DNA from 3 places in the Cellulomonas sp. P1_G12_2 genome. Region 3 is predicted to be linked to each of the others. Evidence: riboswitches for the same ligand, from Rfam matches in the RefSeq annotation. Region 3 holds a riboswitch; each other region holds the start of a gene.
The links. Region 3 has a riboswitch for S-adenosylmethionine ahead of AC1DXT_RS19715 (glutamate-5-semialdehyde dehydrogenase). Riboswitches for the same ligand answer to the same signal wherever they lie in the genome.
Positions count from the first base shown of each region.

Region 1: another riboswitch for S-adenosylmethionine. It lies ahead of AC1DXT_RS15915 (LLM class flavin-dependent oxidoreductase); the one in region 3 lies ahead of AC1DXT_RS19715 (glutamate-5-semialdehyde dehydrogenase).
Region 2: another riboswitch for S-adenosylmethionine. It lies ahead of AC1DXT_RS09280 (aminotransferase class V-fold PLP-dependent enzyme); the one in region 3 lies ahead of AC1DXT_RS19715 (glutamate-5-semialdehyde dehydrogenase).

Region 1 covers NZ_JBFUBX010000004.1:417,682-420,945, forward strand. Annotated here, with positions in the region: gene AC1DXT_RS15910 (NtaA/DmoA family FMN-dependent monooxygenase) at 1-893, opposite strand, end outside; gene AC1DXT_RS15915 (LLM class flavin-dependent oxidoreductase) at 893-2,047, opposite strand; SAM riboswitch class IV at 2,309-2,429, opposite strand; gene AC1DXT_RS15920 (GNAT family N-acetyltransferase) at 2,560-3,051, shown strand.
Region 2 covers NZ_JBFUBX010000002.1:276,638-279,901, forward strand. Annotated here, with positions in the region: gene AC1DXT_RS09270 (O-succinylhomoserine sulfhydrylase) at 1-465, opposite strand, end outside; gene AC1DXT_RS09275 (rhodanese-like domain-containing protein) at 525-938, opposite strand; SAM riboswitch class I at 934-1,049, opposite strand; SAM riboswitch class IV at 1,168-1,282, shown strand; gene AC1DXT_RS09280 (aminotransferase class V-fold PLP-dependent enzyme) at 1,331-2,719, shown strand; gene AC1DXT_RS09285 (fasciclin domain-containing protein) at 2,933-3,264, shown strand, end outside.
Region 3 covers NZ_JBFUBX010000010.1:1,171-4,434, reverse strand. Annotated here, with positions in the region: gene AC1DXT_RS19720 (MFS transporter) at 1-1,022, opposite strand, end outside; SAM riboswitch class IV at 1,480-1,587, shown strand; gene AC1DXT_RS19715 (glutamate-5-semialdehyde dehydrogenase) at 1,861-3,171, shown strand; gene AC1DXT_RS19710 (hypothetical protein) at 3,227-3,264, shown strand, end outside.

The DNA.
Region 1 (3,264 bases), on a different contig from region 3:
GGCCCCGGCACCTGCTGCAGCCGGATCTCGTGGGACCGCTCGGCGGCGTCCTGCGCGCTGTCGCCGAGCACGACGGTCGTCGCCGGCAGGATCAGCAGCTCCACCGGCCGCCGACCGTGCGCAGCGAGGCGACCCTTGACGTCGGTGAAGAACGCCTGACCGGACTCGAACGTGGAGTGCGCGGAGAACACGACGTCCGCGGTGGCCGCCGCGAAGTCACGGCCGTCCGAGGAGTCGCCGGCCTGGAACAGCACGGGGTGCCCCTGCGTGCCGCGCGGGGTGGTGAACTCGCCGCGCACCTGGAAGTGCCGGCCCTCGTGGCGCACCTCGTGGACCGAGCCGGGCCGGACGAACTGCCCGGAGCCGGCGTGGGCGATCACCGCGTCGTCGTCCCACGAGTCCCACAGCGCCCGTGCGACCGCGACCAGCTCGGCCGCACGCTCGTACCGCTCGTCGTACGGGAGAAACCCGCCGCGCCGGAAGTTCTCGCCGGTGAAGGCGTCGCTGCTGGTCACGAGGTTCCACGCGGCACGCCCGCCGCTGAGGATGTCCAGGGTCGCGAACTGGCGGGCCAGCTCCCACGGCTCGTTGAAGGTCGTGTTGATCGTCCCGGCGAGCCCGATGCGGTCGGTGACCGCGGCGAGCGCCGCCAGCACGGGCAGGGTGTCGGGCCGACCCACCACGTCCAGGTCGTGGATCTGGCCCTTGTGCTCGCGCAGCCGCAGTCCCTCGGCGAGGAAGAAGAAGTCGAGCTTCGCCTCCTCGGCGCGCCGGGCCAGGTGCTCGAACGACGCGAAGTCGATCTGGCTGCCGGACCGTGGGTCGCTCCACACGGTGGTGTTGTTGACCCCGGGGAAGTGGACGCCGAGGTGGACCTGCTTGCGGGCGCCCATCAGGCGATCGCCGCGTAGCGGTTGACCGGGCGGGCAAGGCCCAGCTGGTCACGCAGCGTCGGACCCGCGTAGCTGTCGCGGAACGCGCGGGCCTCGCGCAGGAGCGGCACGACGCCGTCGACGAGGACGTCGAGGTCGGTGTGCAGCGAGGCCGGCCGGACGACGAACCCGTCGGCGGCACCGACGGCGGACCAGTCGAGGAACGTGTCGGCGAGGTCCCGGGCCGTCCCGACGTGCGTGAGGGAGTCGGTGTCCCACTCGACTCCTTCGAGCTCGGTGAGCAGGTCGAGCCGGGCGCGAGCGCTCGCGCGGTCCGGGCCGAGGACCACGAAGGCGTCGACGAGCACGCGCAGGTCGCCCGGCTCGCGGCCCGCCGCCGCCGCCGCGGCCCGCAGCCGGAGCCGCAGGTCGAGGGCCTGGTCGCGGTCCGTCGCGCTGACCCGGACCACGTCGGCGTGCCGCGCGGCCAGGCCGAACGAGGCGTCCGAGCCGACGCGCACCACGATCGGCGGCTGCCCCTGTGGCGGACGCGGCGTGATCGACGGCCCCTTGACGGCGAAGTGCACGCCGTCGTGCTCGACGTAGTGCAGCTTGGCGCGGTCGACGAACCGGTGCGTGCCCTGGTCGCGGATCTCCGCGTCGTCCTCCCAGCTGTCCCAGAGCGCGGTGACCACCTCGACGGCCTCCTCGGCCTCCGCGACGGCCCCCGCCTCGGTGAGCGCCGGGCCTCGGCCCACGTGCGCCGCATCCTGCTCGTCGTCGGTCCAGCTGACCTGCCACGCCGCCCGGCCGCCGCTGACGTGGTCGATCGTCGCGATCGCCTTGGACACGTGGAACGGCTCGGTGTGCGTCGTCGCGACGGTCGGGACCAGTCCGATCCCCCGCGACCGCGGGGCGAGCCGGGCGGCGACCAGCGCCGCGTCGAGCCGACCGCGCAGCGTGGTGGAGCGCGACGGCTGCAGCGAGAACGAGTCGTCGAGCACGACCAGGTCGAGGGTGCCGCGCTGGGCGACCTCGACGAGGTGCTGGAGCCGCTCGGCGTCGAACAGCCGCTGCGCCTGCGAGCCGTGCGTCCGCCAGGCGGCGGGGTGCGCGCCGGCGTCGCTGAGGTCGACGCCGAGGTGCAGCTGTCGGGGAGTGGTCGGGAAGGCCATGGCGAGGGTTCCGTTCTGAGGCGTCAGGGCGCGCCCGGCGCAGCCGTGTGCGGCGCAGGGGTGCGGGCGTACGTGGAGGGCGAGCGCGGACACCACGGCTCAGCCGTGGGCCAGGCGCTCAGGTGCCGGTCGGAGCCGGTCGGTCGGGGGGTGTCGTCAGCGACAACAGGCGCCGGGACAGCACGGGCGCAGGATCCAGAGAGCCGTCGTCGGCCGTCCGTCCGAGCTCATCGTGCGTCCCTTCGTGCCCGCCTGGCGGGCGCTGCGTCGTTGTCGGGCACGAGCAGGACGCTCGCGCAGGACCAGGTCGTCACCCGGGGCACCCCACACGCAGGAGGGTTGCCACCCAGCAAGCCGGGGCTTGTCGCTGGAATTCATGACCTAACAGGTCGGAAAAGTAGGCATAGGTTCCGGACGTGTCAATGGTCCGCGCCGAAAGTCCAGATGGTGGGACGGATCCGTCCGGTGCGACGATGGCGTCCCGACCACCCAGCAAGGGAGCACGCTCGCGCATGGGCCCGACGACCACCGGCGTGACCGTCGCCGCCGACGACCCGACCCGCCCCGACGTCCTCGAGCTGCTCGGGGAGCACCTCGCGGACATGTACGCGACCTCGCCGGCCGAGTCGGTGCACGCGCTCGACCCGTTGGCGCTCGCCGCCCCCGGCATGACGTTCTGGACCGCCCGCGCCGCCGACGGCGCCCTGCTCGGCTGCGCCGCGCTCAAGCAGCTCGGCCCGACGGACGCCGAGCTCAAGTCCATGCGGACCACCGCCGCAGCACGCGGCCGAGGGGTCGGGGCGACCGTGCTCGCGCACGTCCTGGGCGCGGCGGCGGCGCGCGGCATCCGGACCGTGCACCTGGAGACCGGGACGCAGGACTACTTCGCACCCGCACGCCGGCTCTACGAACGCGCCGGGTTCGTCGAGTGCCCGCCGTTCGCGGACTACCTGCCCGACCCGCACAGTGCCTTCTACCGGCTCGCGCTCGACGGGCGCCGCTGAAACATCTCGTATTCCGACCTGCCGTGTCCACAATAAGAGACGGTCCTGTTGCCCGAGCGGCAAGGCGGTCATCCTCGTCCCATGCAGACCCGCCGCGCCGCCTCGACGTGCTGTCACGTCGTCGTCATGGCTTCCGCGCGCCCCTGCTGTCCGCGGAACGTCTGAACGCGGCCCCCGTCCTCGGCCGAGCGTTCGACGCCCGGCCCCCGTCGA
Region 2 (3,264 bases), on a different contig from region 3:
CATCGGGTTGGACGGCGTCTCGAAGAACACGACGTCGGCCGGCGTGGAGAGCGCCTCCTGCCACTGCGCCAGCTCGTGGCCGTCGACGTAGTCGGTCCGCACGCCCCACTTGGCCAGGATCTCCTCGAAGATCACCACGGTGGAGCCGAACAGCGCCCGGGCGGAGACGATGCGCGACCCCGACTGCACGATCGCGGCGATCGACGTGAACACCGCCGACATGCCCGACGCCGTGGCGAACGCGGCCTCGGCGCCCTCGAGCAGGCGCAGGCGCTCCTCGAAGGTGGACACCGTCGGGTTGCCGTAGCGGGAGTACAGGAAGCGGTCGGCCTCCCCGGCGAACGCGGCCTCGGCCTCGGCGGCGGCGGAGTAGACGTAGCCCTGCGTGAGGAACAGGGCCTCGGACGTCTCGTTGAACTGCGACCGCACCAGACCGCCGCGGACGGCGAGGGTGTCCGGGCGCAGGTCGGTGCGCGGGGTGCGGCGGTCGTCCCAGTCGGCGGGCCCGGGGACGCGCCGGTCGCTCACGCCTGCCGCCAGGGGAGCCCCGCCGCGCGCCAGCCGGAGTGGCCGCGGTGGCCGTCCGGACCGACGTCGCCCTCGAAGCCCTCGAGCACGTTGTAGGCCGGGCCGAGGCCCGCCGCGGTGGCCGCCTGCGCGGCGGCGACGGAGCGGACCCCCGAGCGGCACAGGAACACGACCGGGCGGCCGGGCGCGACGCCGGCGTCGGCCAGCTGCTTGAGGAACTGTGGGTTCGGGCGTCCCGACGGGTACGACACCCACTCGACCAGGGCGGCGCGACCGTCGATCGGGGCCGAGTCGGGGATGCCCACGTAGCGCCACTCGGCGTCCGTGCGGACGTCGACGAGCACCGCGCTCTCGTCGGACGTCAGCAGGTCCCAGGCCTGCTGGGGGGTCAGGTCACCGGCGTAGCTCATCGAGGCCCTCGTCTCATCGGTCCTGGCGGTAGCACCCTCGGCCGGGCACAGGGTGCCCGCGGGTTGCTGCGGCGTCGTCGAGCCAGATCTCTCAGCCGCTCTGGATGGTGGCCGTGATGCTACGCGCGGCGGGACCCTCCTTCCAAGTGGTGGACAAGGCGTCCCGGTGGGCGAGACGAAGCCCGCGGCGCGTTGACAGCCACGGGGAGGTGCCGGGACCCTCGTTGCAGGTCATGAGCGCCAGCGTCAAGCCCCGGCTCGCTGGCCGGCAACCCTCCTCCGCGGTGGGGTGCCCCGGGTGACGACCTGGCCGCGTCCCGTCCGGGGCTCGGCAAGCGCGGGGTCCCACCTGTTCGACGGGTGTTCCCCCGGAACGTGTCGGAGGACCCACCATGACTGTCACCGCCGAGCGCCTCTCGTGTGCGACCGAGGTGAGCGCCCTGCTCCCCGTGGTCGGCGGCACTACCACCGTCCCGCTGGTGGACGGCACGCACCGCGTCTACGCCAACCTCGACTACGCGGCCAGTGCCCCGGCGCTCGAGGCCGTCGCCGCCCGCGTCACCGAGGTCCTGCCGCTGTACGCGTCCGTGCACCGCGGCGCCGGGTACCTGTCCCAGGTGTCCACCGCGCTGTACGAGTCCGCGCGCCAGACCATCGCGCGGTTCGTCGACGCCCGTCCCGACGACGTCGCGATCATCACCCGCAACACCACGGACTCGCTCAACCTGCTGGCCGGCGTCGTCCCGTCGGGGGGCCGCGTCCTGGTGCTGGACGTCGAGCACCACGCCAACCTGCTGCCGTGGGTGCAGTCCTCCGAGCGGCACGGCAATCGGACCACCATCCTGCCGATCGCGTCGACCGTCGCCGCGACCCTCGACGCCCTGCGCGACGAGCTCGCCCGCCAGCCGTACGCGCTGGTCACGATCACCGGCGCGTCGAACGTGACGGGGGAGGCGCTGCCGATCGACCAGGTCGTCGCGCTCGCCCACGCCGAGGGTGCCCGCGTGGCGGTGGACGGCGCCCAGCTGGTGCCGCACCGGGGCTTCTCGCTGGCCGGGACGGACGCCGACTACGTCGCGTTCTCGGGGCACAAGACGTACGCACCGTTCGGGGCGGGGGCCCTCGTCGGCCGTCGCGACTGGCTCGACACCGGCACGCCATACCTCGCAGGGGGAGGTGCGGTGCGCGACGTGCGGGCGGACCGGACGGTCTGGCAGCCGGCGCCGGCGCGGCACGAGGCCGGGTCGCCCAACGTGCTCGGCGCGATCGCGCTCGCGGAGGCCTGCGACCAGCTCGCGGCCCTTCCGGCTGGTGCCCTCGCCGCGCACGAGGAGGCGCTGCGTGAGCGCCTGGTCCAGGGGCTGTCGGCCATCGACGGCGTGGAGATCGCGCGCATCTGGCCGGACTCCGCGGCACCGGTCGGCGTCCTCACGTTCACGGTGCCGGACCACGACCCGGGCCTGGTCGCCGCGTACCTCGCCGCCGAGCACGGGATCGGCGTCCGCGACGGCCGGTTCTGCGCTCACCCGCTGCTGGCACACCTGGGCGCGTCGAACGGCGCCATCCGCGCGTCGGTCGGCGTCGGCACCACCAGCGAGTCCGTCGACCGCCTGATCACGGCCCTGACCGAGTACCTCGCCACGGGTCCGGCCGTCCGCTACGAGGTGGTCGACGGCTGCTGGGCGGTCGTCGACGACACCCGCCCGCTGCTCGCGGTGCACGGCCTGGACCACCTGGCGGCGACCGCCGCGGCAGCGTGCGGACCGGCCCTGGACGACTGACCTCTCGCGAGGTCCCCGGCGCGAGCTCGTGGGTTCGGCACGAGATCGTCAGTTCACACCCGCGATCTCGTGCCGAACGCACGATCTCGTCCGCGGCGGCCTCGACGTGCATCCGGGCGCGGGGGAACGGGCGAAGAGGACACAGGGCGCCCTCCGGCGTCCGCGCGGCGCGGCGCACGGCGTCGGCCGCGACCGTCGTCCGTAGGAGCCACCATGAGGATCCGTCGCACGCTCTCCACCCTCGTCGCCGCCGGCCTGGTCGCCGGAGCCGGGGTCGCCCTGGCGCCCGCCGCGACCGCGGCGCCCACCGGCACGTCGAGCCTGGCCGCCCTGCTCACCTCGGACGGGGACACCTTCGACCGGAACTGGTACGACTTCGACATCCTCGACCAGGCCGTCGGTGCGGTGCTCGCCGCCAAGCCGACCAGCCCGGTCGCCGTCCTGGCCGACGGCACGGTCCCGCTGACCGCGTTCGTCCCCACGGACCGCGCCTTCCAGCTGCTGGCCAAGGACCTGACCCACCGCTGGTACGGCACGGAGGAGCA
Region 3 (3,264 bases):
AGGAACGCCGGGACCGCGAAGAGCATGAGGAACCCGGTGACGATCAGGTACATCCGCTTGCGCCCGAACCGGTCGGACAGGATGCCGAACACGACGGCGGAGACGCAGGCGCACAGGGCACCGAGGAGCAGGAACTTCGGGATGAGCTTGGAGTCGACGTCGAGGTAGTTGATCAGGTAGGCGCCGATGAAGACCTGGAAGACGTACGAGTGCGAGTTCGCGCCGATGTTCATGAAGAACACGCGGGCGAGGTGCTTCTTGCCGTGCTTCCACACGTCGACGACGGGCGAGTCCTTCTTGGCGGCCTCGATCGCGCCCTCGGCCTTGAGCTCCTCGAAGACCGGGGACTCCTTGACCTTGCGACGGATCACGTAGGCGGCGATCGTCACGAAGATCGAGCTGAAGAAGACGAGACGCCAGCCGTAGGACAGCAGGGCCTCCTCCGGCATCATCTGCACGAGGATCCACACGACGGCGCCCATGGCCGCACCGGCGGCCGCGCCCACGAACACCAGCGACGAGAACCGGCCGCGCTTGCCCTTGGGGGCGGTCTCCGTCAGCAGCACGATGCCGCTCGCCTGTTCGGCGCCCGCGCCGAAGCCCTGCAGGAACCGGGCCATGAGCAGCAGGATCGGGGACCAGATCCCCACGACCGCGTAGGTGGGCAGCAGGCCGATCGCGAACGTCGCGGTGCCCATGAGGAACAGCGTGGCGACCATGACGAACTTGCGGCCGAGGCGGTCGCCGTACTTGGAGAAGAACAGTCCACCGAGCGGGCGTGCGCCGAAGCCGACGAACAGCACGCCGAACGACGCGAGCATCCCGGAGATCGGGTCCATGTCGGAGAAGAAGATCTTGCTGAAGATGATCGCCGACGCGGTGCCGAAGATCGTGAAGTCGAAGTTCTCGAGCGCGGTCCCGATGCCACCGGCCCAGGCTGCTCGGCGCAGGTTCTTCTGATCGACGGGGGGAAGGACGCCGTCCGCGGTCGCGGGCGGTGGCAGGACGATGTTTCCGGTCACAGGACACCTGTCTCATGGGAGCTCGCACGCCCTGCCGTCATCGGCCGGGCTGGAGACTCGGGGCGCGAGCAAGGTGCCCGCGGTCGCGCAGATCGAGACAGCCTTGTCTCGCGTCTAGCTGGCACTCCTTGTTCGGCTCACGACGTGAGCGCGTTCCCGGGGGGATCCTCGATGGAGGCTCGGGGCACTGGTGCTGCGCGATTCCGGAGTGCTGGTCTGTATGGAACTCAGTTCCGGTACGTGGAACAACGTAGAGCGGGCTTTCCACGGAACCAGGGGTCGAAGGTCCTGTTCGTCCGATCCGATCCGGTCCAGCGCCGACCCTGCTGATCCCGGAGGTGGGTCGCATCGGTTCGCCATTGACCGACCACTCCGACGGCCACCCCGCACATCCCGCGATGTGAGAAGCCGTCCCGATCGTTGACATCGTCGCGCTCGGAGCCGACCCTCCTGCGCGGGTCAGGAGCTCCGCCGTCTGGCTCGGCAGGCGGAGCAGCAACCCTCCGACGTGTGGGGTGCTCCCGAGCAAGACCCGGCCAGCCTGGACGGCGGGCGAACGTCGACCCCCAGGGATCAGCCATGTCCGTCGATCTCCTCCCGTCCACCGTCTCCGCGAGGTACGGCGGCGCGGCGCCCACCGACGTCGCCACCTCGGCCCCGTCCTGCCGTACGAGCAGCAGCAGGACGTCCTGCGCCGGTTCGCCGGGGAGGTCGTGCCGCTGGTCCGTGCCGAGGTGTCGACCACGCTGTGGGGCCCCGACGACCCCGGGCGCGCACGCGGGCTCGCGGCGGCGGACGCGTCTCTCGTCGGCGTCGGCGGCGGGACTACCCTGACCAGATGACCACCTCGCTCGAGCAGCCCGTGCACGACGCCGTCGAGACGCCCGACGTCGTCGCACAGGTTCGGGCGGTCGCGGAACGGGCCAAGGTCGCGTCCCGCGCGCTCGCCACGGCTACCCGGGCCACCAAGGACGCGGCCCTGCGCGGCATGGCGGACGCCCTCGTGGCGGCCACCCCCGAGATCGTCGCGGCCAACGCGGTCGACCTCGAGCGCGGCCGGAGCAACGGCACCTCCGCGGGCCTGCTGGACCGCCTCGCGCTGACACCGGAGCGCATCGTGGGCATCGCCGACGCCCTGCGTGAGCTCGCCGCCCTGCCCGACCCGGTGGGTGAGGTGGTCCGCGGCTCCACGTTGCCCAACGGCCTGCGCATGAGGCAGGTGCGCGTCCCGATGGGCGTGGTCGGCATGATCTACGAGGCGCGTCCGAACGTGACCGTCGACGCCGCGGGGCTGGCGCTCAAGAGCGGCAACGCCGTCATCCTGCGGGGCGGCTCGGCCGCGGCCGCGAGCAACGAGGTCATCGTCGAGGTGCTGTCGAGGGCGCTCGTCGCACAGCGGCTCCCCGGTGCGCTCGTGCAGTCGATCGACGCCTGGGGTCGCGAGGGCGCGGTCGCCCTCATGCACGCCCGCGGGCTGGTCGACCTGCTGGTGCCCCGCGGGGGAGCGGACCTGATCCAGACCGTCGTGCGCGAGTCCACCGTGCCCGTCGTCGAGACCGGCGTGGGCAACGTGCACGTCTACGTCGACGAGACCGCGGACCTCGCTGTCGCCATCCCGATCCTGCTCAACTCCAAGACCCAGCGCGTCGGCGTCTGCAACGCCGCCGAGACGCTGCTGGTGCACCAGGCCGTCGCCGACGAGTTCCTCCCGGTCGCCATCGCCATGCTGGCCGACGCGGGCGTCACCATCCACGGCGACGAGACCACCCTCGCGCTCGCCCCCGACGAGGCCGACTGCGTGCCGGCCACGGACGAGGACTGGGCCACCGAGTACCTGTCGCTCGACCTCGCCGTCCGGGTGGTCGACTCGCTCGACGAGGCCCTCGAGCACATCCGCGAGTGGAGCTCGGGCCACACCGAGGCGATCATCACGCAGGACCTGGCGTCCTCGGAGCGGTTCGTGGCCGAGGTGGACTCCGCGGCGGTCATGGTGAACGCCTCCACGCGGTTCACCGACGGCGGCCAGCTGGGCCTCGGCGMGGAGATCGGCATCTCCACCCAGAAGCTCCACGCCCGCGGGCCGATGGGCCTCGGCGAGCTCACGACGACCAAGTGGATCGTGCACGGCGACGGGCACGTCCGACCCTGATGCCACAGTCCCGCGTGCGACACTGTTCGCTCCCGCCCACCCCTGGAGGAATGTCGTGCATGCTGCCCTGATCGCCGCGGCTGAGGCCGCCGA